Regions from separate parts of the Paenibacillus sp. FSL K6-0108 genome, predicted to be linked through region 2. Evidence: riboswitches for the same ligand, from Rfam matches in the RefSeq annotation. Region 2 holds a riboswitch; the other holds the start of a gene.
The links. A riboswitch is a leader RNA that binds a small molecule or an ion and turns the genes downstream of it on or off. The one in region 2 is predicted to bind cobalamin.
Positions count from the first base shown of each region.

Region 1: it holds a riboswitch for cobalamin, as region 2 does, so the genes downstream of both, metE (5-methyltetrahydropteroyltriglutamate--homocysteine S-methyltransferase) here and MHB49_RS08260 (ABC transporter substrate-binding protein) in region 2, are expected to answer to the same signal.

Region 1 covers NZ_CP150288.1:7,014,608-7,030,762, forward strand. The annotation lists gene MHB49_RS31835 (catalase) at 196-1,659, opposite strand; gene MHB49_RS31840 (winged helix-turn-helix domain-containing protein) at 1,890-2,696, opposite strand; gene MHB49_RS31845 (Fur family transcriptional regulator) at 2,672-3,067, opposite strand; gene MHB49_RS31850 (GGDEF domain-containing protein) at 3,343-4,470, shown strand; gene MHB49_RS31855 (aldo/keto reductase family protein) at 4,592-5,530, opposite strand; gene MHB49_RS31860 (cellulase family glycosylhydrolase) at 5,737-7,383, opposite strand; gene MHB49_RS31865 (LacI family DNA-binding transcriptional regulator) at 7,689-8,702, shown strand; gene MHB49_RS31870 (histidine kinase dimerization/phospho-acceptor domain-containing protein) at 8,751-10,388, opposite strand; gene MHB49_RS31875 (anaerobic ribonucleoside triphosphate reductase) at 10,762-12,723, shown strand; gene nrdG (anaerobic ribonucleoside-triphosphate reductase activating protein) at 12,720-13,229, shown strand; cobalamin riboswitch at 13,511-13,712, shown strand; gene metE (5-methyltetrahydropteroyltriglutamate--homocysteine S-methyltransferase) at 13,934-16,155, shown strand, end outside.
Region 2 covers NZ_CP150288.1:1,807,322-1,823,476, reverse strand. The annotation lists gene cobT (nicotinate-nucleotide--dimethylbenzimidazole phosphoribosyltransferase) at 1-830, opposite strand, end outside; gene MHB49_RS08270 (ABC transporter ATP-binding protein) at 881-1,699, opposite strand; gene MHB49_RS08265 (FecCD family ABC transporter permease) at 1,696-2,742, opposite strand; gene MHB49_RS08260 (ABC transporter substrate-binding protein) at 2,739-3,743, opposite strand; cobalamin riboswitch at 4,178-4,326, opposite strand; gene MHB49_RS08255 (histidine phosphatase family protein) at 4,481-5,131, opposite strand; gene cbiB (adenosylcobinamide-phosphate synthase CbiB) at 5,122-6,102, opposite strand; gene MHB49_RS08245 (adenosylcobinamide amidohydrolase) at 6,147-6,974, opposite strand; gene cobD (threonine-phosphate decarboxylase CobD) at 6,955-8,103, opposite strand; gene MHB49_RS08235 (lipoate--protein ligase) at 8,315-9,316, shown strand; gene MHB49_RS08230 (Cof-type HAD-IIB family hydrolase) at 9,599-10,402, shown strand; gene MHB49_RS08225 (hypothetical protein) at 10,673-10,834, opposite strand; gene MHB49_RS08220 (MerR family transcriptional regulator) at 10,855-11,283, opposite strand; gene MHB49_RS08215 (NADH-dependent flavin oxidoreductase) at 11,453-12,574, shown strand; gene MHB49_RS08210 (FMN-dependent NADH-azoreductase) at 12,857-13,507, shown strand; gene MHB49_RS08205 (DMT family transporter) at 13,895-14,833, opposite strand; gene MHB49_RS08200 (PLP-dependent aminotransferase family protein) at 14,927-16,155, shown strand, end outside.

The DNA.
Region 1 (16,155 bases), 2.4 Mb from region 2:
GTCAACCTCTATGTCAGCTATTTATTGTAAATGATTTGTAAATATGTTTTCCATTTCAGAATATTATTTCGCTGCACAAGACTAAATTATAGGTAAAAAAACAAAAAGGCCGGGCAAGTCTGCTGGTATGCAGTCTAACCCGGCCTAATTCATAAATCGATTATTTTTTCCTCAGATATCAGTGAAATAAGTGCTTTATTTACGATCCTGTGAAGGCATAAATGCGGAGATATCCACACCAAGTCCATGGGCCAAACGACCACCGAGCTGTCCATCTGCCTGGAAGAAATGACACAGAGCTCGTAGCTGAATCTGTTCCGGCACTACCTTCAGGTCATTAATCAGGTTATCCAGCAAATGCTGCTGCTCTATCGCCGTGAATGAGCGGAACAACTCTCCAGATTGCGTATAGTTATCTGTCTTCTCAATTTTCTCACGTGTAACATGACCCTGGATCGGAGCCTGACTGTCACGGTATTCCGGCGCTTCTTCCGGGCTGCTGCCCGAGCTGTTCGGTTCATAGTTTACCGGAGATGGGTCCTGATTCACATTCATCAATCCATCCCGCTGATGATTGCGAACCGGAGCATAAGGGCAGTTCACCGGAATCTGCAAATAGTTTGGTCCAAGTCGGTGACGCTGTGTATCCGGATAAGAGAACAGACGGCCTTGCAGCAATTTATCTTCGGAAGGCTCGATTCCAGGCACCAAAGCACTTGGGGAAAAAGCCGCTTGTTCTATTTCTGCAAAGAAATTTTGTGGATTACGATTCAACGTCATGGTTCCGATCGTCTGGAACGGCAGTACATCTTCCGGCCAAGTCTTGGTCGGGTCGAGTGGATCGAAGGCGAAATCATCCATCTGCTCCGGCTTCAGCAATTGCACCTGCAGCTTCCACTGCGGGTATTGTCCGTTTTTGATATGCTCATGTAAATCACGGGTCGCATGGTTGAAATCCTGCCCTTGTACTTCAGCTGCCTCTCGACGTGAGAAGCCGCGAACGCCTTGAGCCGACTCCCACTTGTATTTTACATAATGGACCTGCCCTTGAGCATTAATCCATTTGAAGGCATGGACACCGAAACCATCCATCTCTCGGTAATTTGCTGGCGTACCCAAATCGGAGAATAACCATGTCATCATATGGGTTGACTCCGGAGAAAGTGTCATGAAGTCCCAGTAGCGTGCAGGATCCTGAATATTCGTATCCGGCGCAGGCTTCAGGGAATGAACCATATCCGGGAACTTCATGGCATCACGAATGAAAAAGACGGGCAAGTGGTTTCCTACAATATCATAGTTGCCTTCCCGGGTATAGAATTTCACAGCAAAACCACGTGGATCACGCGCTGTCTCCGGTGAACCTGTACCGTGAATGACCGTTGAGAACCGCACGAGCACATCCGTCTCTGTGCCCGGGTCTTGCAAGAAGTCCGCTGTGGTATAATCCTTCATGCTCTTCTCCAGCGTAAATACGCCATGTGCACCGGCACCTCTCGCATGAACGACCCGTTCCGGAATGCGCTCCCGGTCAAAGTGTGCAATCTTCTCAAGCAGATGATAATCCTCAAGTAGTGTCGGGCCTCTTCTTCCTGCGGTACGGGAGTTCTGGTTGTCACCTACGGGTGCACCCTGATTGGTTGTCATGCGTTCTGTCATATCGTCATCCTCCTCATGTTGGTCTCATGCCTGCTGTATATACTCTATTAAAATCATATTCGCCATCGGTTTAAATATACATTTAGACTTGATCTAACTTTTAAATTGATTCTAACATGTCCCACTTGTCTCTTGCATGAGGTTCGTATGAGTTTAAGATGAGTTTCTTGCTCGATTCATGAATAAAATATGAACATGAACAGCATAATCTGCCCACAAAAAAAAGCGGACTAGTCCGCCAGGCGGTAGCCCACTCCTCTTACCGTTACTATATATTGAGGCGAAGCTGCGTTATCGCCAAGTTTTTTGCGCAAGCTTTTGATATGAACATCCACCACATTGCTTCCACCTGTAAAATCTGTCTCCCAGATATCGCTGAGCATCTCCTCACGGGAAATCACAGCCCCTTTGGCATCAATCAGCTTCAGCAGCAGATCATACTCTGTCTTGGTCAAATGAATGCGGTCATTATTCCGGTGTACACTCATCCGTTCACGATCTAACCATAGATCCTTGAATCCGATACGCTGTCCTTCCTGAGGCAGAAACCCGCGTTTTGGAGTTGCAGGACTATTGCCAATCATGCGTTGCACACGATACAAGGCTTCCTGCGGACGGGCCGGCCAGACCAATAATTCCTCCTGAAGCATCGGGCCACTGGCATTGCCAATCATCTTCTCTCCCACCAGATACAGACACGGTGTTGCATGTTCCGCCTCACGGTTCAATCGGCTGCTGATGCCGGCAAAAGCATCGATGGTTCCGGCAACTGACAGGTCATAGATCAACAGATCAAATACAAGCCGTTCATGTAAATCAGGCTCCCATCGATGAAATACCAGCACATCGAAGCAGCTGTCCGTTAATGCCTTGACGAGTTCATGTACTTGACCAGGCATCGGACTAATCAGAATGACCCGTCGTGTAACCGGGCAATTATCAACAAGGGGAGCTGGATCCGTAAGGACCGGCTTCACCCGGAGCGGCAAACGACGACCGGACAGGTTGAATTTTACTTGACCCGTTTGTTTCTGCATTCTGCGCAGACACCTCCAAAGACCACATGAGCGTGATCAATCGCATATCCGGTTTCCTCCGCAACCTGCTTCATCCATTGGGGAGGAACTTCCGTCATGACTTCATCCACCTTGCCGCATACTTCACACATAATATGTTGATGATCGTCCATGCGGGCATCATAACGACTCGCCGTCTCACCCAGCTTGAGCTCTCGAATCAATTCTTTATCTGTCAAATATCGAAGTGAATTGTATACCGTACCATAAGCCAAATTATAACCTTGCTCCACCAGACGGTTCATTACATCTGCTGCCGTTGGATGGTCTTCGGAATGGCGTACTACATCGTAAACTGCCTGACGCTGTATTGTCAGATTTAGAGTTCTCACCGGCAATTCTCCTTTATTGATCCATTCAAAATTCTATAACATGACACAGCAATCTACGGATTACTATGATTTCCAGAAACATCAAAATCAATTTTGATTTAGATTAAGTATAATTCTCATTGTATAATGAAGTCAATATCTGCTCTTTTTTGTCCATAGATCCCCATTATCATACCTCTTTTGCTCATTCGCTTTTTACATTTGGGATAATATGGTTCGCTACAATATCGCATTTCAGCTAAAATATAGGAATGTGCGCTAAAGGGGGGATGCTGTTGCTAAGCACGTTTTTCGTCAATGTCTGTGTCATGATCACGTTCATGTATGTGTCCGGAATCATCGCCAAATTCTATCGTATCCGTGTGCCCTTTCCCTCCATGCGCGTTCAGATGATCGGTGGACTACTGTTTGGAATTTATGGAACTATATTAATGAATTATTCATTCCCGCTGAACGAGAGCACCATCGTGGATCAAAGACATTTGGCTATCGTTACCGCTGCTGTGTATTTGGGAGGACTGGCTTCTGTCGTCACGGGACTCGTCATCTCTATCCTGCGAGTCGTGATGTTTGGAATGTCATCGGCAGCCATTGATGCAGCATTCGTCATGACCATCATTGGGTTATCAGGTGTATATTTTGCCTATGCTCCATGGTCAAGATTAACCAAGATCATTACCATGAATTTGCTGGGAATGACCCTGATTTTTGTCATCCTGATGCTAAATACCTCCAGCATGAATTCATTAATGAAAGTATATCCACTACAAATGACCATTTCGTTTGTCGGTGGAATCTTTATTTATTTCATCGCAGAGTTCATTAATAAATCCAATGAGATGATGTTCCTGCTTGAACGAAGAGCTTCGACCGACCATCTCACCAACCTTAGCAATCGCAGGCAATTTGAGAAATCACTCGAACTGGAGCTGGAACGAGCAAGAGATCATAAGCAGAAGCTCTCGCTGTTGGTTATTGACATTGATCGTTTCAAAAAAGTAAATGACACCTTCGGTCATACATCAGGTGATGCAGTCCTGAAGCAGCTCGGACAATTACTCATCGAACATGCCCGTTCAGCGGATATCGTCTCTCGAAACGGAGGCGAGGAGTTTGCTATACTGCTGCTCGATTGTGGTCACCACCAGGCTATGGCCATTGCCGAGTCAATCAGACAATCGGTCGAGAAATACCTATTCGCTCTGCCTGATGGCAATACGATCCGGCTGACCATATCGATCGGAGTCGCTATTTTTCCAGATCACTGCGACGACAGAGATGATAACGATTTCTTTGAACAGGCAGATCGTGCATTATACGAAGCCAAGAATACGGGTCGGAACCGGGTATGTGCCATTCCGCTGCGTTCCAGGTCACTCTCCAGCGGCCAGAACATGTTCTAATCTCAGACCAAAAAGGGATGTCCCTTAGCCCATACAGGCTAACCAGGACATCCCTTTCATATTTCACTATTTTACATGATTCGGTTGATCTCGCTTACGGTACAAGAACAACCTGTTTGCCTTAAGCTAATATTTGTTCAATTTCTTCAACAATAGCAGCATCCAGCTTCACACCTGAAGCGGCCGCGTTCTCTTTCACCTGTTCAGGGCGGCTTGCGCCTACAAGCGCACTGGACACGTTATTTTGGCGGAGAATCCACGCCAGAGCCAATTGACCAACCTTCAGGTCCAGCTTGTCCGCCACTTCAATTAACTGACGAACCTTACCGATCCGATCAGCGTTGATTTTGCCTTCATCCCATCCCAGCTTCGCTGCCCGGCTGTTCTCAGGAATGTCCGACACGGAAGTGTATTTCCCAGTCAGCAACCCTTGTGCAAGCGGGGAGTAGACGACTTGTCCAATACCTTTGCGCTCACCCAGCGGGATGATTTCACTTTCGATGTAGCGGTCAAACATGTTGTACACCGGCTGGTTCACCACAATATGATCCAGCAGCAGGCGATCAGCGGTACCCAATGCAGCTTCCATCTGTGCTGCGGTCCATTGACTAACACCTACGTAGAGCACTTTGCCTTGCCGCACCAGATCGTCCAATGCTCTCAGTGTCTCTTCAATCGGTGTTTCGTTATGATAGCGATGGCAATAATATATGTCTACATAATCAACACCCAGCCGCTGCAAACTGGCTTCACATTGTTCCTTAATATGTTTACGGGATAATCCTTGGTCATTTGGACCGTCACCCATTTTGCCAAATACCTTGGTTGCCAGAACATACGAATCACGGGAATACGCTTTCAATGTCTGCCCTAGCAGCTCCTCTGCAGCACCCCGCTCATACACATTGGCTGTATCGAAAAAGTTGATGCCTTCATCGAATGCGGCTTCAATTGATTTCACCGCGTTTTCACGTTCCACATACCCTCCGTATGTTAGCCAGCTACCCAAGCTGATCTCGCTTACTTTCAGTCCGCTTCCACCCAATCTACGGTATTCCATTGAATGCACATCCTCCTCTAAACTGATTAATGATGAAGTTCCCTTTCTATTGTATCGTATTCGGCTCGGATTAAAAGGGCTTTGGAGCAGAATTTGGGAAATAGATAGGGATTGAGAGGAAAAGCTCCGCTAAATAAGCGGAGCCACGATACAAGTCACTATGTTACGGTTACTTCATATAATTTATGACTGGGCGCTAATTTGTCTTAGTTAGCTGTTACGATAAATTGTTCCCAGGCTCCGCCCATAGCGTTACGATTGGCGTACAGCACACCTCCGTTATTCAGATCCACACAGACATATTTACCATTCGCCACGGATTTGAAGGCAACCAGCCCCCCGCCCAGATCTTCACGGGTAAACTTCTCCCATGTGGATGGATACGTGGCTGAGGCAATTAAGCGCCCGCCGTTATTCAGGTCCGCCTGCACATATTTGATGTTGCTCATCGAAAGGAAGGACACTGTTCCATCTGAATTCTGGATGATTTTGAAACGCTCCCAATGACCGGCAGTATCCCGATTGGCTACCAGTGCATCTGCACCGCCATTCTCTGCGCTAACAAAAGTGCCGTTGGCGTTGGCTTTTAGACTGGACCATGTCTCTGTAAATGCAGCAGTTCCCGTATGTTTCTTGACCACATTCTGGAACGAGGTATTTGAGGCAAAATTCGCCGTTGTGAACTTGCTCCATTTGGAAGCAATCGTTGCTGCACTGTCCGTATTCAGGTTCGGTGCCGGGTTGTTGTTGTTATTGTAATAACCCCAAGTTCCGCCCCCTTTGACCTTATAACTCCAGTTCGTCCATGAAGCATTCAGCGCATTCAGACCGGACAACCACTTCTCGGTCAGATCATTCTGACCAAACGAGAACTCGCCCGCTAATACCGGAACATTCCAATTCTTCTGATAGGACGCCATATCCTTCAGCCAGCGATCCATCTCCGAATTGGTCAGATCCCAGTTGTTATAATCCGTGAATTGATAATGATGTGTCTGATACATCACATTCGTCCAGCCATAAGTCGTTGGTGGAGAAGCGGCCCACCAGTCGAAGAATGCGGCGATGATGATCATGTGATCGGCATCCTTGGCACGGACAGCTTTGTACATCCGGTCATAGAAATCCATCTTTTGCTTGATTTGTGCTGCATTTTCACCCGTTCCCATGGTTACAAGAGGCTCATTGAGCAGGTCGTACGCGGCAACGGTTGGATTGCCTTTGTAACGTGCTGCCATCCGTTCCCAGATCTGAATAGTCCAGTTCTGGTATGTAGAATTGGTCCACAATTGGTTGGAATTCTCCTGGCCGCAGGAATGCCATGGACACGCTGCTCCCGGTGCACCATGCAGATCGAGAATGACATACAGGTTCCGTTTACCCGCTTCATCAATCAGCCAATCCAGTTTGCGGAACGTAACCGAATCAGGCTTCATGACACCGCTGGTGTTCATAAAATCCTCCCAATAGATCGGCACACGTACAACGTTCATGCCCCAGTTCTTGATGTTATCCAGATCACCAGCCTGAATCCAGGTGTCCTGATATCCATTGATCAGGCTCTGTGCACCCGATTCTCCAAAACGATTCGTCAACGTGCGACGCAGCGTGTATTCATCTACCGCCCCGGATGGCGTCATCCATTCTTCCTGCAGCAGCCAGCCACCCAAATTTGTTCCACGCAGATTTACCACATTTCCTGTACCCGAATTATTCCGGACAACCGTCCCGTTAGCCTTCAGGAAATCCCCTGATCCAAAAGCCGCACTGGCCTTTGGTGAACCTACGGCTGAAGCCAGCAGGCCCAGCAGCAGACAGCTGCACAATAGCATAATAGTGCTCTTCTTCAACATGTTGACGCCTCCCTTAAATGGTCATATCTTGAGGTATGACTGAACCAGGATGCAGCACTTTCACGACAGGTAACGGTAATGCTATATAAACAGCGGGTATACGAAGGGTAGGATCCATGGATGACCGCTATTTATCACAATTGAGGGGCCTATGAAATCGATTACATTTTGTTGAAACAGTAAACCTTTATACTTCCACTATCGCCAATTATTGTTTCATGCGGTTATAACTTGTAATCGTTTTCATTTGGAATTATAATGAATTTGAATTAATTGTCAATCATTTATTTGGAGTTGTGAAGAATATGGATGTCAAAATCATTGATGTAGCTGCCATTGCAGGAGTGTCCCCGGCAACCGTATCGCGGGTCATTAATCAGCATAGTAAGGTTAGCACCAAGACCAAAGATAAGGTGATGCGCGCCATCGAGCAATTGGGATATCACCCCAACGCAGCAGCCAAGAATCTTCGTTCACAGAGAACCATGACGATTGGCGTCATCGTTCCCGATATCAACAACTCCTATTATGCCGAAATTATTAAAGGCATTGAGAACATAGCCTATGCTCGCCATTATAAGGTTATTATATGTGACGCCCATAACCAGAAAGAAAGAGAAAGTGAATATCTCAATTTGCTGCTGGATCGAACCATCGATGGTGTCATCATTATCACTCCCATGCTGGCAGACGGGGAATTATTTCAGCTTGCGGATAAGGGTTACCGCATTGGCATCGTTGGCAAATATATCGAACATGACCAGATCCCGTGTATTTACACGGACAACGTAAAATTCTCCCAGGAAGTTGTTCAGCATCTGGTTGAGGCCGGACATCGAAATATCGTTTTCCTGAACGGTTATCCTGAAGCGATCGACAGCTATGAACGGCTTGAAGGTTATTTGAAAGCCTTGCGTAATTATCAGATTCCGTTCCGTCCCGAGCTGATCGAGAATGGAAACTTCAACGAGGAAGGCGGGTACAAGGCCATCCAAAGATTGTTTAACAAAGGCCTGTCCTTCTCTGCTGTATATGCGGCTAATGATGAGATGGCTCTGGGCGTGTACAAGGCATGCACGGAATACGGAATAAGCATACCTGAGCAATTGGCTATCGTAGGCGTGGACAACAATCGAATCAGCAAATATATCCATCCTACGCTAAGTTCAGTGAACCAGCCCAAGTATACGATGGGAGCCATTCTGATGGAAAAGATGATTGACATGATGAACACCAATGAATTTCAGGACAAGCGTGTATTCAAAGTCGACTCAGAATTGCTTGTTCGAGAGTCTTCCTCCTTCAAAATAACGAAATAAAGCGCACCCGTGACAGGTACGCCTGGTTTAACATCCTTGCTCATGTCCTTAATGCACAATGATGCTTAAAGCATTCAACAAATCGGCCTGCTTTACCGGCTTGGTTAGGACCGCATCAAAGACTTCCGCCTCATGCGGATCAATATGCATACCATACGGAATCAGAACAATCACCGGGGGATCTGCAATCAAGCGCTTCAGCTGGTGTACAAAATCCACAGCACCGCCTTCCAGCAGACCCATATCCACAACGGCCACATCGGGCTTAAAACCTTCTTGCAGCCAATTGTACGCCTCGGACGTAATTGAGGTCATATGCACGTCCATCCCCCATCTGCGCATCAGGGAAGAAGCCCCTTGCAGAATGTCGGGGTCCTTGGCAAGCAAGACCTTCTTTCCCTTCAGTCGATGTTGAATATTGGCAAGCTGAGGCAGTTCCCAATGTCTGCGGAGCGGCAGGCAGATCTCAAATTCTGTCTCCTTCTCTCCCATGCCGTGCACCTGAATACGGCCGTTCATAAGGATAGCAAGGTTCTGGCTGACCGCCAAACCAAGATTGGTTCCAACGAGCTTTTGTGTACTTATATTTGCATCCAGATTGTTAAAGGATTTAAACTTGTTGTCCGATGTCAACATGCTCCCAGTGTACTTCACATGGAGTTGAAGCGTGCCAGCCCCTTCTGCATCTCCACCCTCCACGGTTGCTGTAACCAACACTGAACCTGTCCGTGTTGAATCTATGGCATACTGAATGACATGTGCCAATAGTTGTCCGATCTTGATTTCATCCCCGACGTAAACCTGAGATACATTCAGATCAAGGTTCAGTCCCAGTTCAATATTTTTGCTCAGCGCCAATCCCGCATAGAGATAAACAGTATTCTCAATCGTCGCTACCAGATCAAATGGATCATCGTGTACAACCGTTTTGCCTGCATCATTGACGTTAAAACTCATCATGTTATTCAGCAGGGAGAGCAAAAGATTACCGCTGGATTCAATCATATTCACATATTCTCTCTGCTCTTCCGACATATCCGGTGTACGCATCAGGTCCGTTAATCCCAGAATGCCATTCAGTGGATTACGAATCTCGTGGCTCATCAGCGACAGCATCTGCGTCTTGGTCATCGCCTCAGACTCCGCACGTTCCTTCTCTGCCTGCAATTGCGCTTGTAATTGCTCCGAATCACTCAGCTTCTGTTCCTGAACTTGAAGCGTATCTTCCAGATCCACAACATATCCTAGAAAAACGGCCATGGCTTGCAATGTTTTCATATCCGTTTCACTTATCACATAATCAGGATCATCCATCAGACAGATCGTACCGAACGTATCCCCGGACCTCCGCATGATGGGAATCCCCACAAAGAAACGATTGCCCAGTCCGCTTGTTACGTCCATTGATTTTGTAAGAGGGTGTTCACATGTATCCGTGATGATCAGACTGCTGCCCTTATCTCTCAATACCAAGCTGCAATATGAAGCTTCAAATGGAAGTTCACTACCTTTGGCGATCAACTCTTCCTCGCGGTTAAAAGCCTCGATAATAACATTGGTCACGCCATCATTCGTGGCAACGAAGATGGTGTTCACCTTTAAGATTCCGCTTAATACGTCAACAATATGAGACGCGGCTTCCTGTATATTTTCATAGAAGCCCCTTGTAATGCTTACCGTTTCCATGACTCACCCCTCTTGTCTTAGCTGCATTTCTAATCCGTATTCCACAGTATGATTCAATCGATTAACGAGGGTTCAAATATCGAAACAGCTGTCACAAACTATTCATATATGAAGTTTTCTATCCTTTTTTTCAAGCATCGTCAACTGAACTTGCACGGTAAATAGAAATTATACGCTTACCCTCCAGCTTTGAAAACCTTTATCATTCAGGGCTACAAATCATGACAGTTGACCAGCTTCTCTCATGTGATCATTATCACACCTAAATAACAATATATAGTTTATAAATGGATAAAGAAACTCTACATGTAGTGTTCAATGAATGGACATTATCCCATACATTTTCAATTTCATTATTTAGGAGGAACCTGACATGAACATGCTTGAGTATGCCTCTCCACCGGCATCCGATCTGCTATCAGACCTGGGAAGACGAATTATCGGCGCGGAAGACGCCGATACCCTGAGGGAGAATGCCAATTTGAACGGAGACTCATTTAGCGGCAAGATGAGCAGGCTCGGTTCGGAGACCGCCAAGTGGCATGCTCTGCGTCATGTGCTGCCGAAGGAGCTCGCTGCAGCTGTGGAGAACGGAGATCTGTATGTACACGATCTGGATCAGTATGCTCTTGGAACGACCAACTGTATCTTTATCCCGTTTGACCGATTGCTGGCCTCTGGATTCAACACTGGCAACGGTTCGGTTCGTACACCACAGACGATCATGTCAGCCATGGCACTGGTCGCCATTATTTTTCAATCCCAGCAGAACAGCCAATACGGCGGGGTATCCGCCAATAAAATCGACTGGGATCTCGCACCTTATGTGAAGCGTTCGTTTCGTAAGCATTACCGGAAAGGGCAGCGACTTTTTGGGGAAAATGCACAGATTGAGGATGAACAGCTGCATTTGAATAGTGATGACGCGAAGGAGAAGTGTCCACGAGCCTTTGCCTTTGCCTGTGAAGAAACGGAACTGGAGACCGGACAGGCTGCGGAGTCTCTGATCCATAATCTGAACACCATGAGCAGTCGTGCTGGCGGACAGATTCCTTTCACTTCGTTGAACTACGGACTGTGTACTTCATCCGAAGGCCGGCTCGTGTCCCGCTCGCTTCTGGAAGCGACCATTCGTGGACTCGGCAACGGGGAGACGCCCGTGTTTCCACAACATATTTTCCAGTGCAAGCAAGGCATTAACCAATCTGAGGGAGATCCGAATTACGATCTGTTCCGGCTCGCTGTGACCTGCTCCTCACGGCGCATGTATCCGAATTTTGTCAATGTGGATGCCTCCTTCAACCTGCCCTATTATCGACCGGAAGATCCGGATACAATCATTGCCACGATGGGATGTCGTACACGTACACTGGCAGATCGCTTCGGACGCAATCGTCAGAGCGGTAAAGGGAACCTTTCCTTTAATACCATTAATCTGGTCAAGCTCGGCATTCGATATGGGATCTGCCAAGGAGCAAGAGCCATCGCAGACCGGGCTGGCTTCTATAAGGCGCTGGAAACCGTCATGCACAATGCTACGGATGGACTGCTGCACCGATATCGAATTCAGACGAACCAGCCTGCCAAAGCGTCGGACTTCATGATGCGGGAAGGGGTATGGGAAGGCGGTGAACAATTGGCTCCAAATGAAACGGTGGCCGACCTGTTGAAGCATGGTACGTTATCCCTTGGTTTTATCGGGCTTGCTGAATGTATGACCGCTCTCTATGGCCGTCACCATGGACAAGATCTGCATGTACACCGAGAAGCCTTGAACATCATTCGTACAATGAGAGAGTTCTGCGACCGGATGAGTGAGCAGCATAACCTGAATATCACCTTGTTTGCTACGCCTGCTGAGGGCCTATCCGGCAAATTCACCAAGATTGATATGGAGAGATACGGCAGCATTGCAGGGGTCAACGACCGGGAATACTACACTAATTCATTTCACATTCCGGTCTATCACCCCCTTCCTGCCTATCGCAAGATTGAATTGGAAGCTCCCTTCCACTCCTTATGTAATGCCGGAGCGATCTCTTACGTCGAACTCGACGGGAATGTAAGGGCCAATACATCAGCTTTCCAACGGATTGTGCAATACGCGCTGGCCCAGGACATCGGGTATTTCTCCATTAATCATCCGATCGACCGCTGTCCGTCCTGTGGCTATGAGGGTGTCATTGGAGATGTATGTCCAGGATGTGATGCTCATGAAAACCATGTGCATTTCCAGCGGCTGCGCCGGGTGACAGGCTATCTGACCGGGGACTATAAGGTTCGCTTCAATGCGGCGAAGCAGGCCGAAGTGAGAGACCGGGTGAAGCATCGGTGAATCTGTACGGTTATATCCCGGAATCGGTGAATGAGGGGCCTGGCCTGCGTGCCGTGTTGTTCATCAGTGGATGCCGACATGCCTGTCCGGGCTGCTTCAGCCCGGACTCCTGGAGCTTCCGTGCAGGTGAACCATTCACGCAGGAGCGGCAGCGGCAGATTTTGCATGAAGTGACCTCCCATCCCTTGCTGGAAGGGGTTACGTTATGCGGAGGTGATCCTTTTTTCTCTGCTGCGGAGTGTGCATCCTGGGTTCGGCAGCTTCGAGCTGCTCGGCCTGATCTGACGGTATGGGCCTACACGGGGTTTGTATACGAGGAGCTGATTACAGAACCGTCGCGTGCCGAGTTATCCCGGCTATGTGACGTCATAATTGATGGGCCTTATATCGCAGCTGAGCGTGATGTGTCTCTTCCTTTTCGGGGCAGTCGTAATCAGCGCATCATTGATGTGGAAGCAACGAGGGCTGGTCAGACAATCGTTACCTTGCAGTTGGATGCAGGGTAACGTTTTTTATTTGAGGAGAATCAAGCACAACGTGTGATGATGGATATTCAGTTCATTTAGTTCATTTTGAAGAGTCATTTTAAGGAGTCAAATCTGTTAATAAACCAAGGTTTCAACTGACTCTATTTCATTTCCGATCGGATTAATGATATATGTTGCAAGCCAATAGGTTATCGTCTATGATTGGTAGCATAAGAGCAAGTATACGACGATTGCATCATTATATAATCTATCATCTATGCTTGGTCACTCAATTTCATAGCCGGAGATGTGTACGCACATTTCTGCACACGGAAACAGGTGCCGACTGCGCTTCATGCGTAGTCAGGCTTAAAAGGGAAGCACGGTGCAAATCCGTCGCGGTCCCGCCACTGTAAACGGGGAGTCTGTACATAAACAATCCACTGGTGTATCCACCGGGAAGGACATGTTCAAGACCATGATCCGTAAGCCAGGAGACCTGCCTGTTTCGACAGCATCGCATGACCTACGGAAGATAGGGAGGTGTTAGAGCAGCCGCTAAAATGACTTATAGCAGGTGTTCTTTCCCATTCTATCTTTGTGCACAGTCGTCATTCATGATGCCTGTCTCTCGGGGTACGGAATCGGAAGGAACGCCTTTTTTTGATGCTTTCAAATGAAACACAACACCGTAGCTTCAACCTGAATGATGAGTTCACCATTATAATGAGGAGGAATTTTACATGTCGCAATCACAGCAACAACAGGCACGAGTTCTGACAGGCAACCTCGGTTACCCCCGCATCGGTGCGGGACGTGAATGGAAGAAAGCACTGGAGTCTTTCTGGGCTGGCCGAATCGATGAATCCGCGCTTCATCAGGAACTGACCACTCTTCGGTTGCAGGATCTGAAGAAACAGCAGGCACAGCAGCTCGATCTGATTCCTGTGGGCGACTTCTCCTACTATGACCATATTCTCGATGTATCGGCGATGTTTGGCGTCGTCCCTGAGCGCTTTAACCATACAGGCGGACCGGTATCCGTATCTACCTATTACGCTATGGCCCGGGGTAATGACCAGGCAACGGCCTGTGAGATGACCAAATGGCTAAACACCAACTATCACTACATCGTACCCGAGATTCATAATGATACTGCATTTGCATTGCTTGAAAATAAACCCCTTGCCGCCTATCGCGAAGCGAAGCAGGAGCTTGGGCTGGAGGGTAAACCCGTCGTTGTCGGACCATACTCGTATGTACGGTTCGCCAAAGGCTATGACGCGGAACGCTTCGCCGAGATCGTTACACGCCTCGTTCCGGTATACGCCCAGCTTCTGTCCGAGCTTCAGGCAGAAGGTGTACAGTGGGTACAGATCGACGAGCCAGCTCTGACGCTGGCGGTCTCTTACGAGGATGAAGCCTTGCTGCAGCAGGTGTATGCTGCCTTGGCACAAGCAGCACCGGAATTGAAGCTGCTGCTTCAAACGTACTTCGAATCGGTGGAAGCTTATCCGGTCGTGACAGCACTGCCTGTTGCCGGAATTGGCCTGGACCTGGTCCACGGCTATGAAGGCAACCTGGCCAGCCTGCGGGAGCATGGCTTCCCGCAGGATAAATGGTTGGGCGCCGGTGTCATCGACGGGCGCAACATCTGGCGCGCCGATCTCGCAGAGACGGCGAAGCTGCTGGAGCAGGTGACTGAATTCGCTGCCGAAGGCAAGCTGATCATTCAGCCTTCCTGCAGCCTGCTGCATGTACCGGTTACTGCCGCTCAGGAGAGCGCGCTTGATCCGGTACTGCGCAATGCCCTGGCCTTTGCCGATGAGAAGCTGGAGGAAATTGCGACGCTCGGCACGTTGTTGTCCGGCGGTGCGAAGCAGGCGGACCCGGCAGCGGCTGTGGCTGAAGCTAGCCGCCGCGTGGAGGCGAGCACCGAAGCGGTGCGCCTGCTGAGCGAGTCCGAATCACGGACACGCCTGAGCGGTTCGCCTGCTGGGGTGCACGCTGACGAGCAGCTGCTTCGCAGCGCGTCATTCCAGGAGCGGCGCGAATTGCAGCAGCAAAAATGGTCGCTCCCGCTGCTGCCCACGACAACCATTGGCAGCTTCCCGCAAACGGCAGACGTGCGTAAGGCACGTGCCCTCTTCCGCAAAGGCGAATGGAACGCGGAGCAGTATGACGCCTATGTGCGCGAGCAAATTCAGGAGTGGATCACCATTCAGGAGGAAATTGGTCTGGATGTGCTTGTGCACGGTGAGTTTGAACGTACCGATATGGTCGAATTTTTCGGTGAGAAGCTGACCGGATTCGCCTTCACCAAAAACGGCTGGGTACAATCCTACGGCTCACGCTGCGTGAAACCACCTGTCATTTACGGAGATGTGCTGTTCAATGAACCGATGACGGTGAAAGAAACGGCGTATGCCCAGACACTGACCAGCAAACCGGTGAAAGGCATGCTCACAGGTCCGGTAACCATTCTGAACTGGTCCTTTGTCCGCTCGGATATTCCGCGCAGCGAAGTATCCTACCAGATTGCTCGCGCCATTCGGGACGAGGTTGAAGCGCTGGAGCAAGCAGGCATTGAGATGATTCAGGTGGATGAGCCGGCTCTGCGTGAAGGACTGCCGCTCAAACGAAGCAAGTGGGATGAGTACCTGCAATGGGCCGTGGAATCCTTCCGTTTGGCTACTGCAACCGTAAAACCGACAACGCAGGTGCATACCCACATGTGCTACTGCGAGTTCGATGATATTATTGAAGCCATCAGCGACCTGGATGCAGATGTAATCTCGATTGAAACATCCCGCAGCCATGGGGAACTGGTAGGCAGCTTCGAGCAGAATACGTATGACAAAGGCATCGGACTCGGTGTATACGACATTCACAGTCCGCGTGTTCCAGGCAAGGACGAGATGTTGAATATGATCGAGCGCGCACTTCAAGTGCTGCCAGCAGATCT
Region 2 (16,155 bases):
GCAATCAACGCGGCAGCAGTGGAGATAAATCCATCCACAACAACAGGACATCCGTTTGCAGCAGCAGCGAGAATCACGCCTGTCAGTCCGGCAATCTCCAGTCCGCCCACTTTGCACAGCACATCGAGTGCATCGTCTGCATCCGGAGCATTTACGCTGAGGGCTTGGCTGACCACTGCGGCTTTACGCTGCAAACCGACATCATCCACGCCAGTTCCCCGACCAACCGCTGAAGCGGGTGCTGTTCCGGTTAATGCACACATCACCGCCGCACTTGCGGTTGTATTGCCGATCCCCATCTCTCCAGTCACAAACAACTGCGTTCCCTTCGCTACCTCGGTGGAGACCACTTCAGCTCCTGCAAGAATGGCCTGAATCGCTTCGCCCCGGGTCATTGCAGCACCTTTCACCATGTTGGCTGTACCTTTTCGCACTTTGCGGGAGACCAGGTCCGGATGCTCTAAATCGGCATTCACGCCGATATCCACACAAATCACATGAGCTCCAGCGTGACGCGCAAGCACATTAACAGCCGCTCCCCCTGCTAGAAAATTCAGGACCATTTGCGGCGTTACCTCAGCTGGAAAAGCGCTGATCCCTTCTTCAACCACCCCATGATCCGCAGCCATAACGATGACAGCTCTTCGATCAAAGCAAGGTCGAGCCTCACCAGTGATCCCCGCCAGACGAATAACCAGCTGTTCAAGCTTGCCCAGACTGCCGGGTGGCTTCGTCAATGCATCCACATGTGCGGAAGCTTCCGCCGCAACTTCCTCATGTAGACCTTCGATCCGACCAATTAACTGTTCCAACACCTGTTCATTATTCATACAGCCAGCACTTCCTTTATCAAAATATGGGGGGCGCCCCACTTCATTCATTATTTCTCTCGTCTTAGCAACAGCTGGGGCAATCCATTGTCGGGATGATTCACCATGGCCGGGCTCACCCGGAAGATCTCCCGAATGTTCTCTTCCGTCATCAACGAATGAGGTGTGCCACTGCCCACACAAGTCCCTTCACGCAGTGCCAGAATGTGATCGCAAAATTGCGCGGCCAGGTTCAGATCATGCAGCACCGCCACAATCGTAATATGATTTTTTTGACGCCACGTCGATAATAACTCCATGAATTGCAATTGATATTTGATATCGAGAAAAGTGGTTGGCTCGTCCAGCAATAATAGCCTGGGTTCCTGAGCCATGACTTTGGCAAGCGCCACCCGCTGCCGTTGTCCGCCACTAAGTGCATCCAAAGGCCGTTCGGCCATGTCACTCAAACCCAGCTCCTCCAGGACCCGGTCCACTACCGCTGCTCCATTCGACGTTTCTTTTCCAAGCCAGTTCTGGTAAGGGTAACGCCCCATCTCGACAACATCCCTTACGGGATAAGAGATGGCCGGCAAACCATCCTGCTGCAAAACCGCAATCATACGCGACAGATCTTTACGGGTGTATGAGGAAATGTCGCGTCCATCAATCTGTATGCTGCCTGCGTTCGGCTGTTCGGTTCCGGCAAGCAGCTGAAGCAGCGTCGATTTTCCACTGCCGTTTGGACCAACAACGCCCCACCATTCACCCGCTGTGACTTGCCAGTCCACCGCATGCAGAGCACGATGGTTACCATACATTTTACCTGCTCCCGTGACCGTAATCATAGGCCTGATCTCCGTAAGGTCTGTTTTCATGAATGTATTCATGGCATCATCCCCTTCCGCAGCTTTTTGTTCCGGTGCAGCAGATACGCAAAGAATGGCGCTCCAACAAAAGCCGTAACCACACCAAGCGGAATTTCGGTTGGAGCCAGCAATGAGCGTGCAATCGTATCTGCCCAGACCATGAAGATGGCTCCCCCAATCGCCGACAAAGGCACCAGCAAGCGATAATCAGGTCCGACGATGAGCCGTAGAATATGCGGAATAACCAATCCGACAAAGCCAATCACACCGGATACGGAGACAGCTCCTGCCGTAAGCAGCGTACCCACAGCTAACACTGACAGCTTCAATCCATCCACCTGAACCCCGATATGCGCGGCCTGTCGCTCCCCCAAGGCGAGCACATTCAACGAACGCGCACGGCTCCAGAGAAAAACCAGTCCCAGCACAAAATACGGGAAAAGGATGGCCGTATACGACCACCCACGCAGTGCCAGACTTCCCATCGTCCAGTATATAATTTCATTGATTGTCTGCTTCGACATGGTCGACAGGAAGGAGACTACGGCCCCCAGGAAACTTTGCATGACCACGCCAGCCAGAATCAGGCTGTGTGTCGGTATTTTACGTCCCTCACGAGCGAGGGCAAGCACAAACCACAATGTGACTACTCCCGTCAGAAACGCGACCAGTGGCAGAGTCCAGATTCCAATCAGCGCATACTGCAATCCGAAAAAAATCAGAAAAGCCGCACCTACCGATGCACCGGACGATACGCCCAGGGTAAACGGATCAGCCAGAGGGTTACGAAGAACCCCCTGGAATCCAGTTCCGGCAATCGCCAGCGATGCACCTACAAGCACGGCAAGCAGTACACGTGGGAATCTGACCTTCCATATGATCTGTTCTGCTGCTGTATTCCAGTCAGGAATAATCCAATCGCCCAGCCAGGGAATGCGATGAAGCAGGATGCGCGCAATGTCCCGGACAGGCAGGGCAACCGAACCGATGCCCGTGCAGATAAGCACGGTTAATACAAGCAGCACAATTCCGGCCGTTCCGTACACTGCCAGCTTTTTACTCATTTGAACAGATCAGGGTAGATCGCTTTGGCTACTTCTTTCAGACCTTGGGTTACCCGTGGTCCCGGACGGCTCAACAGGTTGGCATCCAGACCGATGACTGCATCGTTTTTCACAGCCGTGATTTGATCCCAGCCGCTGCGTGCTTTGATGATTTGATCCAATGTTTTGGAATTTTCATCAATGACATCGTTCGCATACAGAATGACGTCCGGATTGGAAGCGATAATGTTCTCTTCATTAATCTGGTTCCAGCCAGTCAAGTCGGAAGCTACGTTGTTACCTCCGGCCAGTGTAATCAATTCATCCATGAATTCGCCTTTACCCACAGTCCAGCCTGGGGAGAACTCAACGTATACTTTTTTCTTCTCTTCCGGTTTAACTGCCTTCACTGCTTCAGTTACATCAGCCACATCCTGTTTCATTTGGGTGATGATCTCCTGTGCTTTTTCCTGATGATCCGTGATTTTACCAAATGTTTCAATGTTGTTCATCACATCATCCACTGATTTCGGATCTGTTTTGAAAATGGTAATGCCCAGATCGCGCAGTTTCTTCACCGACTCTTCGCTCATTGAGATACCAGTAAATACGATATCTGCTTCAGCTGCAATGATAGACTCTTCATTAGGCTTTGTTATGCCGCCCATTTTTGGTTTCTTTGTTGCTGCTTCCGGATAATCGTCATAGTCGGATACCCCAACGATCTGCTCGTCCAATCCGAGTGCAAACAGGGATTCCGTTTCAGCCGGAGATACGGATACGATTTTGGCTGGTGCTTTGTCAAACGTAAACGATTCACCCGTAGCATCTGTAACCGTGAGTGGATATTGTGTTTTGAGATCGGTCTGCGCCTGTTCCTGGGATTGCTCCTGTGCAGATTGTGAGGTTCCTGTACCCTCGTTCGTTGTTGTTGTACCACATCCGGCCAACGTCAGTGCCAGCATCGCTGCGCTCAGCAGTGACGCTACGCCTTTCCATGTCTTGAAATTCATTGTGTTCATTCTCCCCTTCTCTATCCATTCTAGTGAGTAGTGCTCCTGTCCCAATTCCGCTTGAATTTGTGTTCCTATATAAGTTGAACCAATAAAACTTTACACTAGGCCACTACGATTGCAGTACCATCTTCCGATCGCTGTTATCCCCAGATTTTTTTGATCCCCTTTTTTGAAAAGGGAAAAATCCGGTTATAAGCGTATGCTTCCGATGCAGCTTTCTTTCAGAAAGCTTTTAGGCGAACACTTCGTTTCTTCAGATTGGTTCTGCACTCTTCGTTCTCGTGTAATATTCGGTTCATCTTATATGAAAAAATAAAATCCCCAATCCTTGGGTAAGGATCAGGGATGACGTCTCGCATGTGGCGATCTGTGCATGGTCAGCTTGAAGCTATACACGCACAGAGAACTGCCCGAAACGCTGTCCTTTCCTCGAAGGAACACCGGTTTAAAACGTCCAGGGCAGGTAACCTGACTTACAGGAATTCATCCTGATTTACAGTGGCGGGACCGTGCCGGATTTACACCGGCTTCCCTATTTCACCCGTTTGCCGTTCATGGCCTCATATGAACCCATGGAACATTGCTGCATGCACGCGGGACCCTTGGTCGCTAATATTGTTTAACCATTCAAGTGAGCATCCTGCATCCTCGGTAGAGCTTATTGGCCTCCATCCAAAGATGCGCTTGCTAAGTCACACTTCTGTTGTGATTATAGGTTATATTGTACATCCTTACAACCCGATTTACGGAAAAGTCAATCTGCTTCCCACCCAGCTCTTCCCATCGCCATCCAAGCGAATCTTTATCGCTTGTCCTGGTACCACCTGTGTATCCCAGAATCCCTGATTCGGAATGAGACGTGACACCATATAACGGATAACACCGCCATGCGTAATCACAGCTACCTTTGGCACGTTTATGCTGGGAAAGTGCAATATTGGTGAAAAGGACATCAGGTTCTCTTCCATAAATGAATCAACCCGCTCGGCAAATGCCTTCCAAGGCTCGCCCTTTGGCGGTGTTACCTCCTGCGGCGCATCGATCCATTCTCGGTACTGCGGATTGTCCTTGAGCTGATCGTAGGTCAACCCCTCCCACTGACCAAAATCGATCTCCCTGAGTCGGGGATCAAACTTGGCCTGTCCCATTCGGGACGGCGCAATGTGTGTGAGTGTTTGCTGACAACGCAGCAGATCACTGCAGTACAGGACTTCACATGTTATATTACTGAATTGCTCACGCAGCGAAGACAGCTCCTGCTTTGCTTCAGGCAGCAGTCCGATGTCCGTATGCCCAAGATATCTTTTTTCCAAGTTCCACGCAGTAGTACCATGACGTATCAACATAATCTCGCGGCTTTGCATGCAGCCAACATGTCCAGCATCTATCTCCATAGTAGTGCCCCTCCAGCAGTCCATATCCCTAAGGTGACCAACCCACATAATAAAACAAAAGAACCTGCCGACCAAAACATAAGTCTTGTTGTTCGCACGATATCTTCTGCCTGCATGGGACGTGTCGGCTCGCCCATATAAGCGCGAAATGAAGCTACGCCGTGATACACGTTATGTCCGCCAAGTCTTATACCCAGCGCTCCGGCCACCGCCGACTCGGGAAAGCCGCTATTGGGGCTTGGGTGAAGTCGTGCATCCCGGGACACCATGCGTGCTGCTCCCCTGGCATCCAGCTTCATGAACCAGGCTCCCATAATCAACAGCAAGGCGGTAAGCCGTGCGGGAATCCAGTTGGCCCAATCATCCAGACGGGCAGACGCCCAGCCGAGATGAAGGTATTTTTCATTTTTATAACCCACCATGGAATCCAGTGTATTCACGGCCCGATAGGCCATGGCAAGTGGTGCACCGCCAATCAGGGCATAGAACAGTGGAGAGACGATGGCATCCACGATATTCTCCGCCACAGTCTCCACCGTTCCTCTCACAATCTCCGGTTCATCCAGATGAGCCGTATCGCGTCCTACAATCATACCCAGTGAACGTCTTGCCGCAGGCCAGTCCTGTCGACTCAGATGGCGATAAACTTCCATGCCTGCATCCTTCAAACCTTTCGAGGCTATGGTGGTTGCGATCAGCACCACTTCTGCCACAACCGCAACAGCCGGATGAATAAGACCCAGCACATAGATTAATCCCCAAGTCAGTGCAAAAGAACCCCCCGCAATCAAAAGGGGAAATAAAACGCCTGCCCTTTTGAGAGCCTGGTTCGAGTCCACCCGCGGCCTTATCGCCCGCTCGAGTGCAGAGATGGCCTTTCCCATGCCAATCACCGGATGAGGAATCCAGCGTGGATCTCCGATGCAGCGATCCAGTATGTATGCCCCTATAATAATCCAAGCTCCGGCCATTCCCGTCCAGATTGGCCAGGAGACCCATTGATTCAGCAGAGATGTCATTGCTTGTGAGTCCTCTCTTTCCACTCCTGCGCGGCTTGCAGGCTTTCCGTTATCGTGTCATACACCAGCCTGCCGATCGCTGCACCCATGACCGTAGCCGTTCCGGCGTAACTGATGAGCGGTTTATTTTCTTCAGTCTGACTTACAGCGAGAACGATAGCATCCGTTGTTGTTCCAGTTGCAGTCAGACCATTTTCCGAATCCAGCACACCGAAATCAGCTAACGCAGCGGCCTTCGCTTCTACCGCAGTCTGAATGGCGTTCACCATCGCTCCAGCGGTCATATGCCCGTTCATCCACAACATGATATTGATCGTACCGGGAGTATAGATTGAAGGAGAATCCTGCCCGATTTTCTGGAACACCGCCCCATTGCTCATCTTATTCCCCGCAGCATCGAACACGGTTCTTGCAGAACCTGCACGCGCAGCATTGGATACCCCTGCTGTTGTACAACAGAGTAATCCGAACTCATCGCTTTTGTATTCCTGGATGGCTGTGTGCTCCAATCGAACCGCAGTCAAAAGCCCCGCGCATTGATCTTCTTGCTCCTGCCATTCACTCAACAGGTCAGCAATATCACGGGGTGGATCGTCACAACGATAATGTCTGTCCACATAGATGTTGAATATGCGATCCAGTTCAATCTTGCCTCCCCCATACACGGCGCTGGAAAGTGCTGTTACAAGGTAGGGGCTGGATGCTTTAATATGCCGTTCATGTGCGGAGATCCTTAACCCCGGCCACACAGAAGAGTAATAATCGTTATGTTCTATTTGTACATCGGCGCATTGTTTATAAGCGTTATAGAATGGCAGTGCCATCGTTCTGTCCCCCTGCCTCTAATCCATTTGTCGGGTCAGGCTCAATTACATTTTTCATTGTCTCTAGCAAACGACCGTTAGCCTCCGCATCCTTGACCGCAAAACGTACATGTCGTTCCCCGAGTCCGGGATACATCGCGCAGCTTCGGATCAGTATACCTCGTTCACCGAGAGCAGCCTGCATGGATGTCGCAGTCCACGGCTCTGGCAGAGCTGCCAATATAAAGTTCGCTTCCCCTCGCGTCACCTTACATCCCATAACCTCCAGCCCTGCCTTTAATCTCTCCCGCTCGTAGGACACCAGTGCCAATGTCTCCTGTTCAAAATTTTCCCCACTGCGCAGACAGGCTTCTCCTGCAATCAGCGCCAGCCCATTCACACTCCAAGTAACCTGTTTCTCTGTCATGGCACGAATCAGTTCGGGACGACCCATGGCATAACCCAGACGCAGGCCTGGAATCGCATAAAACTTGGTCATCGAGCGAATGATGATCACCTGCGGATACTCTTTCAATCTGGGCGCAAGCGATTGGCGCTGTGATTCAGGAATAAAATCGATAAATGCCTCATCGACTACCAATATCGTGCCTGTTTTCTCTGCTTTAAGCGCAAGCCGTTGCAGAACGTCCATCGGATACTGAACCCCATTGGGGTTGTTGGGCTGTCCAAGGAAAAGCAGGTCCACCTGCTCCATCAGCTTCTCAATATCTTCCGGTTCTGCTCGCCAGTCCAGCTCTTCCCGTCCTTGAACATGGTGGACTTCTGCTCCAAATTGTCTGGATAATGCACTGTACTCTGAAAAACCGGGTTCTACCGTACCTACTCTACGCGGCGCGAGACCAAGTAAGATTAGAGCCATGCTTTCCGCTGCCCCGTTGCCCACAGATATGTAATTCGGGGTTAAACCCAGTCGGTCACTAAGCAGCATTTTGAACGCCCGATGGCCCGGATCAGGGTAACGAAGTACCGTATGCAACCCTTGCTCCAGAGCCTCCAGCACTTCCCGCGGGGGACCCAGAGGATTAATGTTTGCGCTAAAATCGAGGAAATCCGCTGGATTCCCTCCAAAACGAGCCGCGGCAGTCTCCACGTCACCGCCATGTCCGAAAACTTCAATTAATCCGGTCATCCTGTCCGTCATCCTTTCTGCATGTCCCTTTTATTATGGATGTCGTGGCAGGCAGGGGTCAATCCTGTTTTGGCTATTCAAGCCCTTTGCGGTTTCAATTCCTTTGTGTCCTTTCGACAATTCGTTTACAATAGAGAAGGAATTTCGATTCCGTAAAGCATCACTACATAAGGGATATACATCCCTCACATACATTAATGGAGGAATGACCATGCTGTTTGTTGATAACCAGGGCATTACAGATCCTTCTGTAAACCTCGCCATTGAGGAATACATTCTGAAACATCTGCCGATGGATGACAGTTATTTGCTGTTTTACATCAACCGCCCGTCCATTATTATTGGAAAACATCAAAATACCATTGAAGAGATCAACATTGAGTATGTTCAGGATAACGGTGTTCAAGTCGTACGTCGTCTTTCGGGGGGCGGAGCCGTTTATCACGATCTGGGCAACCTCAATTTCAGCTTTATTACCAAGGATGACGGACAATCCTTCCATAACTTCCGCAAATTCACGCAGCCTGTGGTGGAAGCCTTGCAAGAGCTTGGGGTTAATGCCGAACTGACGGGACGGAACGATCTGCAAGTCGGAGAGAAGAAAATTTCGGGCAACGCCCAATTCTCTACGCGCGGCCGCATGTTCAGTCACGGCACATTGATGTTTAACCTGAACCTCGACCACGTCCAGGCTTCACTCAATGTTAATCCGGAGAAGTTCAAGTCCAAGAGCACCAAATCCGTGCGCAGCCGTGTTGCGAATATTCGTGATCTGATTGACAGCAATCTGACCATTGAACAATTCCGGGACGAGCTGCTCCGTCACATTTTCCGCATGGAGCCGCAAGACGTTCCTCAATATGAACTCACAGAGAAAGACTGGGACAAGATCAACGAGATCTCTGCCGAGCGTTATAACAATTGGGACTGGAACTACGGGCTTTCACCGGAAAGCAATGTGAAGCATACACGTAAATTCCCTGTCGGGATCATTGATCTGCGCATGAATATCAAAGATGGACGCATTGAAGATATCAAAATCTTTGGTGACTTCTTCGGCGTAGGCGATGTAGCGGATATCGAAGACATGCTGCGTGGCAAGCGTTATGAGGAAGCTGAGGTGCGTACTGCACTTGAGGGTCTGGATGTAAAACATTACTTCGGCAATTTGGAGCTGGAGGACTTTATTGGCCTCATTTTCCTTGAAGAATAAAATTTAGATGTGAGTATAATTTTAGAACGAATTCCAGAATTACACGTTAACGGAGAAGGCAGAATCAATCTGAAGAAGCGAAGCGTTCGCCTAAAAGCTTTCTGCAAGAAAGCTGCATCGGAAGCATATGCTATCCCCGGATTTCCCCCTATGGGGAATGAATTCAAAAAAATCCGGGGATAACAGCGATCGAAAGATGAATCTGCAGTCGGAGTGGTCTCGTGTAATGCTTATCTATTCGTTCGTTGTTATAGATACAGATAAAAAAGGAGAGAAACACAGATGACCTACAAATTAATCGCAATCGACATTGATGATACCCTAATCAACGATAACAAGGAAGTAACGCCTGCAACACAGACTGCCCTGGAACAAGCGGTAGCTCATGGTGTGGTCGTAACACTGGCAACTGGACGTGCTTATGCTTCTGCCCAAGCACTCGCTCGCCAAACGAAGCTGAACGTACCCATCATTACGTATCAAGGCGCTTTGGTAAAAAACTTGCTGGACGAAAAGGTACTTTACGAGCGCTACGTTCCACAGGACGCTTCCCGTAAATTGTACGACTACTGCCTGGAGCATAATCTGCACCTGCAAACGTACATTGACGACAAGCTGTATGCTCGTGAAGAAAACGACAAGCTGCGTGACTACGCCAAACTGAATGGTACTCAGTACCATATCGAACCGGATTTCATCAAAGTGATTGAGCAAAAAACACCGAAGCTGCTCATCATTGATGAGCCGGATTACCTCGACGAGGTTGCGGTTGCTCTGCGCGAACTGCTCGGACCTGAAGTACACATTACCAAGTCCAAGCCATACTTCCTTGAGATTATGCACCGCGAGGGAACGAAAGGCCATGCATTAACCTTCCTGGCTGATCACTTCGGTCACCAATTAAGCGAGTGCATTGCCATCGGGGATTCCTGGAATGACCATGAGATGCTGGAAGTTGCTGGTCTTGGTGTAGCGATGGGAAATGCGATCCCTGCTCTGAAAGAGCTGGCAGATTACATTACCGCGAGCAATAACGAAGACGGCGTGAAGCAGGTTATTGAGAAGTTTGTGCTGAACGCGGAGTAAGAATTTCAGCAAATCATTTTACTTTTATACATGTATTATGGACAATACAAACAAACAGCCCTGTCAGCGATAGCTCGCTGTGCAGGGCTGTTCTTCTAGCTTTGACTATGTGCGTTCCTCCGCATACAGCTTACTTTTTTGTTCTTACCGGCATACATCCGGAATCGACAAACGTTCCTTCCTGGGCTACAAACGCTGGAAAGAGGCACTGTGTTCTGCCCCACCGTTGGTTTCCGAACTGCCAACACTCCAAGAAAAACGAGTGGCTCGCTATTCTATCGACCATCCAATGAAGGCTTTCCGATTTTCTTTGGCGATAAGTCCAAACTCCAAGATTTTCGCCTTCTTTTCTGCGATTTGCAGATCGAATTTGGCCATTAGCTTGATTAATGCCTCATAGAATCGATCTGCACAACCTAAGCTTGGTCGCACCGAAAGTTGAGTTAAGTACATTAATTCACCGTCTTAATCTCCAGGCCGTGACCGTGACATTTAAAGTTATAGTTGGGGTTTTTCATAACTTCTTCTTTCTGAAGTTCATACATGGCTAGTTTATAGTTTATTTCTTCCAAATGTCTTTGACTTTCCTCAATTTTCTTCTGAACTTCCAATTTATGCTGCATCAACATTTCTTCTCTTTGCAAATAGGTGCTATTTCCCAATTCATAAAATTCCTTGTAATCCTTGATTTTTGAAAGAGGCATTCCTGTCTCTTTGAGACAACGAATAAAAGAAATCCAATCTATTTGTTGTTGGTTATACACTCTACGACCTTTTTCGTCACGAGATATATTCGGTAATATCCCCTGCTCTTCATAAAATCGAAGTGTCTTTGCAGATACATTTAAATTCTCCACTACATATGTCATTGAATACAACATCTATTTGTCCCACCTTTAGTTACAGTTACTGTAACTAAATATATATCATAAAGAGAATGACAACACAACAATTCTGTATATAATCATATAAAAATAAGTCCTTGACTTAACGTAACAGTAACCAATTACACTGAAATAGAAAAGAAAATATGATAGCGAGGTTAAAGAAATGAATCAAAAATATAGTAGGTTATTTGAATCCTTCACATTCAGAAGTGGAATAACAATGAAGAATAGAATTGTTATGGCACCTATGACAACCTGGTCAAGTAATGACGATCTTACCATTTCGGATGACGAAGTAAAGTATTACAAACAAAGAGTGAATGGAGTAGGACTCGTCATTACAGGGTGTACTCATGTTACACCGAATGGACAGGGTTTTACGAATGAATTCGCCGGATACAATGATGAATTTACTCCAAGTTTACGAAAATTAGCTGAAGCAGCGAAAAGTGGAGGCTCTCCTGCGATCCTACAGATTTTTCATGCTGGCAATAAAGCTTTGCCCGAATTGGATGCAGTTAGTGCGAGTGCATTGCAACCCGAAATTACTAATTTAGGTTCAACTCCAGAAACAAGAGAACTATCACATGAGGAGATTTTGTCGATTGTACGTGCTTTTGGAGATACAACAAGACGAGCGATTGAAGCCGGATTTGATGGCGTCGAAATTCATGGGGCACATGGATTTTTAATTCAGAATTTTTGGTCGCCAGCGACAAATCAACGGACGGACCAATGGGGAGGATCACTTGAAAATCGCTTGCGTTTTCCATTGGCGATTATTAACGAAATCAAAAATGTCATTGAAAAACATGCTGCAAAACCATTTATGATTGGTTACCGCCTTTCCCCTGAAGAATCCCACAAAGTGGACGGATTACGTATGAAAGACACGTATGAATTAATTGATTTCCTTGTTGAACAGGATTTAGATTATATTCATGCTTCATTAGATAATGTGTCTTCAAAACCAGTAGATAGTCAAGATGAAAAAACACGGCTTGAATTAATTATTGAAAGAGCGAACGGTAAGGTACCTGTGATGGCTGCTGGTTCAATACTAACACCGGATGATGCTCTTCAAGCTGCGGAATTAGGATTGCAGCTAGTCGCCATTGGGCATGCGTTAATTATGGATCCTAACTGGGTTGAAAAGGTCGCAAATGGACGTGAAGCCGAGATAGATTCTGAATTGAACGTTTCGAAATCCGACCAGCTTAATATTCCAGAAAAACTTTGGAATGTAGTTCAAGCAATGCCAGGTTGGTTTAATATTAGTAAATAAAGAGTAGTCCTAAAGGCTACTCAGATTGATCAGAAACCCAAGTCTTGAATGAGACTTCGGGTTTCTGATCCTTTATGAGGTTGTCCTTAAGCTCTTTTGCGTTCGTGAAACTCTTTCATTCGAGTGTTGCGAGATCGGCTGAATGATGTATTAAAGATTCTAATATTCAGCAAATCAGGTTAAACGTTTATTTTATTTTGTTGTCTGTGTCGCGTATGAATCAAAACGCTTGGTCACTAGCATCGTCATTTAATACTATCAAAATCAAGGAGTGGATCTTTTATGGCAACTGTACTGTACATTACTGCACATCCTATGAAAGAGGATACCTACAGTTTATCGGTCGGCAAACAATTTATTGAGACCTACCAGGCGCTTAACTCTGGGGATGAAGTAATACATTTGGATCTATACCGCATGGATCTTCCAAGAATTGATGCTGATATTCTAAGCCATTGGGGACAACCACTAAGTGGACCAACTTTTGAAGCATTAAACGAAGAGACCAAACAAAAAGCAGTACGGCTGCGTGAGATACTGAAACAGTTCATGGATGCGGATAAAATTATTATAGTAAACCCTGTATGGAATTATTCTTTTCCTTCTGTGCTGAAAGACTACATCGATGCAGTTACGATTATAGGTGGAACTATTAAGCGAGCAGACAATGGGCTTCGCGGTTTGTCCGGACTGATTGGAACTCAGCAAGGGAAAAAAGTAATGCACATTCAAGCTTCAGGAACAGTTCTTTCACACGGAAAGTTTGAAAATGTTGAATACAGTCACAGTTATATCCATTCTGTTATGAAATTACAGGGGATTGATGACGTTCAGGCTATTTTTATTGAAGGGATCAGTGAGGGGCCAGATCAAGCAAAAAGAATTAAGGAGCAAGCAATCCGCAAAGCAATATTGGCAGCAGGAACATTTTAATTCTACAGTTAAAAAAGTGAAATATGATTTTGATTCAACCTTTGCGAAAGTTGCTGCCCGCTGGGACGCTGAGCGCCTATTTACTTCAAATGCATTGGCATACAAAATAATATCGGATGTTATTACATCCATTGTACCTATACTGCTATCTTCGCAGTATAATATTTGAGTTCATTTTCTTTAATACCTATCTCATTCACACTCTACTTTACCTAGCCTGAACGAAAAAATCCCAGATTACGACATCTTGCGATGACGTAGCCCGAGATATTTAATTTCTTACATTAATGTATTTCTCATCATACTCCTGCAAACAGTAAAGTTGGCCCAAGTCTCTGCCTGTTCAGAATGGTTCTTCGCCTATTCCTGTGCTGAATTACGCTTCACCTACTTTACCACAGTTTTGGAGGCCTGGACCAATGGACCGGTACGTTTTCTTTTTCTCAACCAGCCCATCACTTTCTCATTCATCGCCAGCAAACCTGAAACAATCAGCACAACGCCGACCCACGTAACCCAGCTTACATGCTCATTGTAGAGAACAGCCCCAAGACCGACTGCAATCGGTGGCGAAATGTACAGCCATGTCGCCGGGAACAAAGGGCTAGTACGAGACATAATCCAATAAAACAAGCTGTGTCCTACCATCGATCCGATCACGGTCAAATAGATCAGGGACGAGATGGCTGGGGCCCAATCCAGTCCAGTAGTATTCCATGATTCCGTCACCGCCGAAAGCCCGGATAAAAGCAATCCTCCGTACATCATTTGCACCGCGTTGATCGCTACAGGATTAGCCTCCTTAAACTGGTTAATGACCTTTTTGGAGTACAACGCTCCTGCAGAGTAACAGACTTCACCCACCAATACGGCAATACAGCCCCATAGCCACAGGGAATTACCACCAATCGATACACCCGGCAATACAACGAGGATAACCCCGGCAAAACCGATCAGGCATCCCGCAATCATGCGTGCAGACGTTTTTTGACGCAACAGCGCTGTCTGCATCACCATAATCATCAGTGGCCCTGTTGCGGACAGAATCGCACCAACACCCGAGCTCACATATTGCTCAGCCCAATATAAGGTCGCAAAGGTCCCGAACGTCAATCCGGCCCCCGTCAAGAGCATCTCTTTCCGCCATAGTAAAGACAGGTTCACTTTCCCTTTCATCCACATCCATGCAAACATTAGAGCACCTGCAATGATAAAACGTAGTCCGGCCGACAGAAAAGGCGGCATGCCTGCCTCCACGCCAATTTTAATCACTAGAAACGTTGTTCCAAAAATAAGACACATTACGGTAAATGCTAATGCAACCATGCTAGCCCCTCCTTCATCTGTTCTCCATCATATAGCATTGTCTACAGAACAGAATGAATAAAACAGAACAGTTAGTTCCCGTTTACTGTTACAATGGAGTTCAAAAGGAGCGTGAGCCGGGTGGGCAAAGCCATTATGATGACAGATAACAGCCTTAAACTATATGAGCAAGTGGTACATTATCTGGTTGTACGGATCGAAGCCGGAGAGTGGAAAGAGCATGAGAAGCTGCCGTCTGTGCGGAGCCTGTCTGAGCTGCTCGGTGTACATCGTCTTACCGTTTTCAAGGCTTACCAGGAATTAAAGGATCGCGGGAACGTTTACGTCAAGGATAAGTCCGGTTATTTTGTCAGTCCTGCCGCCCCTTCTCCTGTGACGGATCAGGCCGATGACCCGGCAGTGTCTGCCTGGTTGCACTGGGATTCACTTGCCCGCGTGCACTCCCTGGAGGCGGAGTACCAATTTTCCAAATCATTAATCGACCCTGCCTTGCTGCCAAACCGTTATTGGGGAGAACTGATGCGGGATTTGCTGGATATATACCCCCGTCTGCTCGGTACATATTCCACGATTCAAGGAGATCTGGAGCTGCGGAGTGCCTTGGCAAGTCATCTCACGACCAAGGAACGCTTCTATATCTCGGCCGATGAAGTTCTTATCACTTCTGGTGCACAGCAGGCCATTGATGTCATCTCACGAAGTCTCGTCAGACCCGGTGACCGTGTGCTCATGGAGCGGCCAACGTACGGGCCTGCGATGGAAATTTTCCGCAAACAGGGCGCAAGGTTGATTTTTACCGATGTTCACCCGGAGGGTTATGATCTGGAACAGATTGAACGCCTGATGAAGCAGGAAAAGCCAAGAGTATTTTATATGACGCCGACCTTCCATAACCCTACAGGTATCAACATCCCGACCGAGCAGCGCAAACAATTACCTGAGCTGGCGGAACAGTACGGATGTTTTCTGGTGGAAGACGACAGCACCTATGATATCTATTTCAAGGAGAAGCCTCCTGCGCCGATCTTCACATACGATACTACAGGGCATACACTCTATATTCGCAGCTATAGCAAATATGTCGTACCGGGTCTACGGATTGCCGCAATCATGTGCCGTCCCCGGTTCATGCCGGGATTACAGGCCGTCAAAGCACTGACAGATAACGGATCACCTCTGCTGAATCAGAAGCTTTTTCTCCGTTATTTTCAGTCCCCACGCATGCATCAGCACCTGTCCAAGCTGCGCACTGCCATTCAGCTGCGGATGGAAGTGATGGAACAATGCCTTCAGGAAACAGAGTGGGCATGGACCCGTCCCAA